Regions from separate parts of the Paenibacillus sp. FSL F4-0236 genome, predicted to be linked through region 1. Evidence: a T-box and tRNA genes for the amino acid it is inferred to sense, from the RefSeq annotation. Region 1 holds a T-box; the other holds one or more tRNA genes.

What was found. The T-box of region 1 lies ahead of NSQ29_RS02075 (arginine--tRNA ligase). A T-box ahead of a tRNA ligase gene usually reads a tRNA of that ligase, here a tRNA-Arg.
Region 2: it has a tRNA-Arg gene. The T-box ahead of NSQ29_RS02075 (arginine--tRNA ligase) is inferred to sense a tRNA for this amino acid. The anticodon was not compared.

Annotation. Positions count from the first base shown of each region.
Region 1 is NZ_JBBOBK010000001.1:438,776-441,230, forward strand. Features, by position in the region: gene NSQ29_RS02075 (arginine--tRNA ligase) at 1-1,275, opposite strand, end outside; T-box leader at 1,316-1,532, opposite strand; gene NSQ29_RS02080 (hypothetical protein) at 1,806-2,159, shown strand.
Region 2 is NZ_JBBOBK010000003.1:34-2,486, reverse strand. Features, by position in the region: gene NSQ29_RS31135 (helix-turn-helix domain-containing protein) at 230-658, shown strand; gene NSQ29_RS31130 (ImmA/IrrE family metallo-endopeptidase) at 690-1,103, shown strand; tRNA gene NSQ29_RS31125 (tRNA-Pro) at 1,204-1,277, opposite strand; tRNA gene NSQ29_RS31120 (tRNA-Gly) at 1,292-1,365, opposite strand; tRNA gene NSQ29_RS31115 (tRNA-Pro) at 1,377-1,450, opposite strand; tRNA gene NSQ29_RS31110 (tRNA-Arg) at 1,481-1,557, opposite strand; tRNA gene NSQ29_RS31105 (tRNA-Gly) at 1,566-1,640, opposite strand; tRNA gene NSQ29_RS31100 (tRNA-Leu) at 1,647-1,730, opposite strand; tRNA gene NSQ29_RS31095 (tRNA-Lys) at 1,746-1,818, opposite strand; tRNA gene NSQ29_RS31090 (tRNA-Gln) at 1,824-1,898, opposite strand; tRNA gene NSQ29_RS31085 (tRNA-Val) at 1,942-2,017, opposite strand; tRNA gene NSQ29_RS31080 (tRNA-Glu) at 2,058-2,132, opposite strand; tRNA gene NSQ29_RS31075 (tRNA-Thr) at 2,144-2,219, opposite strand; tRNA gene NSQ29_RS31070 (tRNA-Asn) at 2,221-2,296, opposite strand; rRNA gene rrf (5S ribosomal RNA) at 2,303-2,419, opposite strand.

The DNA of each region.
Region 1 (2,455 bases):
CCCTTCTGAAACATCTATCCCTAGCTCAGCAGCAGAGGCCGGACTAAGAGAAACAACGCCATAACTTACATGATGGAGCTTCTCAGCCTGTTCGTTATATCCTAGTGCTCCTAAAGCTTGCTTAACCATTTGTTGCGGATATTCCTGTCTATAATCGATCACATTAATAACACGGTTGGCATGTCCATAGGGCTCATGGGTTCCAGTTAATCCTGTGGTCCATAAACCAGACGAGAATTCACTGTAGGTGAAATCTTTGGTTAGTAGACCGAATTTCCAGAGATGATAAGCAATGTCTTTGGCTGTGTACGTCAAAATCCCATTCGAACGCACAAGCACCTTATCCATCTGATGATCCTCTGAATTCGCTCCACTGCTAACCTCTGTCCCTTGCTTTAGCACCCAGCAGCCCGCAAGTTTGCCTTCAGTCTCCTGTACAAAAACTGCCGTTTGCTTCAATAGCTCAGATGCGGCTGTCCAGAAGCCCTCTTTTAAAATATTACTCTCCCACACCAGCAGGTCATAGTGAATACCAAAACGCTTCATTTCCGATACATGTTCTCTCACAATACGTTCAGCAACTAAGTTGCCTAGCCACGCCTCATTACCATCACCCTTTTCAAGGGCATGCAGCATATCCGTGCGCTTGTGAGTGATCTCTGGATTCCGTGCATATTCTTTGTTCACTTTGGCATATAGATCCCAGCAATAATCACCGAAACGTTGATGATCCCCTTCCAAGGGTACATTTAATAAACCAACGACTGTATCTGCCAGCTGGTTGCCCAGATCATCCACGTAGTTATGGACCTCTACGTTATGTCCGGTTCTTTTCATGATTCTGACCAGCGCATCGCCGATGCAGGCATTTCTCAGATGACCTACATGAGCAGCTTTATTTGGATTGATTGAAGTGTGCTCGATGATGACCTTTTCCCTTGTGCTGTTAGGCAGATCAAAGGAATGTTTAGCCCACACCTGCCAATTCATATACAAATTAATAAATCCAGGAGCAGCTACTTCGACTTTTTGTAAAAGACCCGTGTAACTCTCTTGTAATTTGATTTCTGCTTTTACTAACTCTGCTATGACGAGAGGGGATTTACGCAGGAGTTTGGCTAGCTGCATAGCAATATTGCAGGAATAATCACCATGCTCTAGATTAGCTGGCTGTTCGATCAGAATTGCAACATCTTTTGGGTAGGCAACTTCTAAGGTGTGGAATACTTTTTTTACACTTTGTTCAATGCTGTTTTTGATGATTTGACTTAACATTTTATACCCTCCTTTGAAAATACAAAAAAGCCCTCGTCTCAAAAGAGACGAGGGCTTTAGCGCTCGCGGTACCACTCTCGTTGCTAAACAGATGTTTAGCCACCTTACAGGATAACGGTCTTTAGCCGGGACTTCCTACTTAGGTTCAGAAGTCCATCTCACGGGTGCGCTTCATTAGGTGATCTGTACCGGCTTGCACTTACCCGGCTCGCTGAGGACTAGAACACGTTAACTACTCTCCCGCTCATCGATGCTTGAATAATTTTTATTAGTATAACGAATATTTCGAAAAAAGCAATAGGGTGTTAGAGCTAATCCCAACTTCCTTGAGCTCCTGCAGGGATTGAAGTCTCAAAAACTATCAAGTCATAGCTAAATTAATATAAAATTTTTGGGTATTCAAACAATCAAATGAAACAAATTATTAATACAATACATGGGAATTAACTCTTTCCCAATTTTTAGTTTTGTATTTTTTATTTGTAAACCTGAGTTTTTGAAAAATACTTAATAAAGGAGGGAATAGCTTAATGGCAGTATTATCAACAGGACCCATTGCAAACGATCCTGTTAGTGGTGTCAGAACAATTCAAACGGTCATTATCAAAATCGTAAACCGTGATTCTATCAATTTTTCTTCTGTTCATATTCAAGGTTACAAATTAAACAGCTTCAGAACACTCTACGTACTAGAAGAAATATCTATTGCACCCAATGAAGTTATTACGAGAAATTTTGGAGCAGACTTTGATGCATATGAATTCGTGTTCACCACAGACGGTTCTGCGGAAATAAGCACTGAGATTTCAGTTTGGGGGAGAAACGAAAGTGGTGTAATTATCGATGTTCAACGAGTTGTTGCAGAGGAGCAGTTAGAAACATAAATTCAACATATATGCAGGGTAATAACCACATTCTTAATAAATAGTTGAAACATATTATAAAAAAGAGCAGTTTAACAAGAAACCTTGATTAACTGTATTTTTCAGAAAGGAGGGAGTGCCGTAATGGCAGTATTATCAACAGGACCTATTGCAAATGATCCGGTTAGTGGTGTTAGGCCCACTCAAACAGTGTTAATAAAATTGGATAATCGCGATCCTGTGAATTCTTCTAATGTTGTTATTGAAGGCTTTCATTTAAATGGTACCAGAATATTATATGTACAAGAATTAGTACC
Region 2 (2,453 bases), on a different contig from region 1:
AGCAATGTGCTAAAATATAAAAGTGTTCGTATTCTGTTCGTATTTTTCTATAATATACCACTTCTCTACCAATCTCGTAAAACCCCGTTTGAGTCTGTTTTGGGCGAAAAAGAATAGCTTTCCCTCCATTATCTTGCCTTTTGGCAATAATATACGCTTTGTTGTTTACCAATTGGCAAAAATGACTTATATTAATAACATAAGCTTCAGTCTATAAGGAGTGGTTGAGATGAAACAGGATTTTGGGGATTATATGAAGCAACTTCGCGAAACTAAGGGACTTACTATTAATCAATTGGCAGCAGCAGCAGGTATTAGCGGATCACAGATTTCACGGATTGAAAATGGTCTAAGAGGTGTTCCTAAGCCAACTACATTACGCAAAATAGCAGAGGCTACAGGAGTCCCGTACGAGGAGCTAATGGATCAAGCGGGGTATTTGCAGGAACAGGCTCTTCCAAGCGAAGAGATTGTCCCAGAGTGGGCTACAAGCAAGGATAAACGTGACTTCCGTAAAATGCTGGAGGATGATGGAGAGCTGATGTTTGATGGGATTCCACTAGACAAGGATGACAAACAGAGGATAAAAGATGTACTGACCGGCTTATTCTGGGAAGCCAAACAGATGAACAAGAGAAAGAAATCCAACAACACTTAATAACTACACTAACATGCTGCAGGTGAAGAATATGGATGAACTGATCAATAATCTGATTAAAAAATATAAAACCAACTGTCCGTTCGAGCTGGCCTCAGCGCTAGGTATTCATATTCGCTTCATGAACCTTGGGACAGGCACAAAGGGATTATATTACCGAAAATTAAGAAGAAGATTTATCGTCATTCATAATGAGTTGCCAGTTGAGTGGCAGCGCTTCGTTTGTGCGCATGAATTAGGACATGATCGTCTTCATAAGGGGATTAACCGCTTTTTTCTAGAGGAAAGCTCCTACTTCTCTCCTGGGAAGCTTGAACGTCAAGCTAATGTCTTTGCTGTAAAGCTACTATCCACAGGCAGTAATCCTGAGCAAGAAGAGTCATGGAAAAGTTATTACCTACGGATTGGTATTCCACCAGAAGTACAATTTCTTTTGGAAGAATGATAGAACATATGTTATATGATTTATGCGTGTTTTAATTCTATACATAACAAAAAAAGCTCTTACCGAAGTAAGAGCTTTTGAGCAGCGATTAAGCTGAGTATCGGGATGACACGATTTGAACATGCGACCCCCTGGTCCCAAACCAGGTGCTCTACCAAGCTGAGCTACATCCCGTTACTATAAAATTATGGAGCGGGTGATGGGAATCGAACCCACGCTATCAGCTTGGAAGGCTGAAGTTCTACCATTGAACTACACCCGCAAAGGTGAAAATCGGGATGACACGATTTGAACATGCGACCCCCTGGTCCCAAACCAGGTGCTCTACCAAGCTGAGCTACATCCCGTTAAAATATTATGATTGCTTAATAAAAAAATGGCGCGCCCTGAGAGATTCGAACTCCCGGCCTTTTGATTCGTAGTCAAACGCTCTATCCAGCTGAGCTAAGGGCGCAAAAATTATGGAGCGGACGACGGGAATCGAACCCGCGACCCTCGCCTTGGCAAGGCGATGCTCTACCGCTGAGCCACGTCCGCAATAAGTGGTGCGCGTGAAGGGACTTGAACCCCCACGTCGTGAAACGCCAGATCCTAAGTCTGGTGCGTCTGCCATTCCGCCACACGCGCATATAATAATAAAAGTGAGCCATGAAGGACTCGAACCTTCGACACCCTGATTAAAAGTCAGGTGCTCTACCAACTGAGCTAATGGCTCGCACTTGGCTGGGGATATAGGATTCGAACCTATGAGTGACGGAGTCAAAGTCCGTTGCCTTACCACTTGGCTAATCCCCATTGATGGTACCTCTATGTTGCCCATAATCTCTCAGGAAGATTATGGTGGAGGCTGAGGGGATCGAACCCCCGACCCTCTGCTTGTAAGGCAGATGCTCTCCCAGCTGAGCTAAGCCTCCATATCTATGGGACCCTCTAAGGGTAAGTACAAGTAAAAGTTGGTGACCCGTATGGGATTCGAACCCATGTTACCTCCGTGAAAGGGAGGTGTCTTAACCCCTTGACCAACGGGCCTTGCAAATCTGTGGAGCTCTCAACCGGATTCGAACCGGTGACCTCTTCCTTACCATGGAAGCACTCTACCTGCTGAGCTATGAGAGCATGGCTCCCCGAACAGGACTCGAACCTGTGACAACTCGATTAACAGTCGAGTGCTCTACCAACTGAGCTATCAGGGAATATCCGCTTGGCAACGTCCTACTCTCCCAGGACCCTTCGGTCCAAGTACCATCGGCGCTGGAGGGCTTAACGGTCGTGTTCGGGATGGGTACGCGTGGAACCCCTCCGCTATCGCCACCAAACGGGCATTTACATCGTAAATGCTCAGGCTTGATG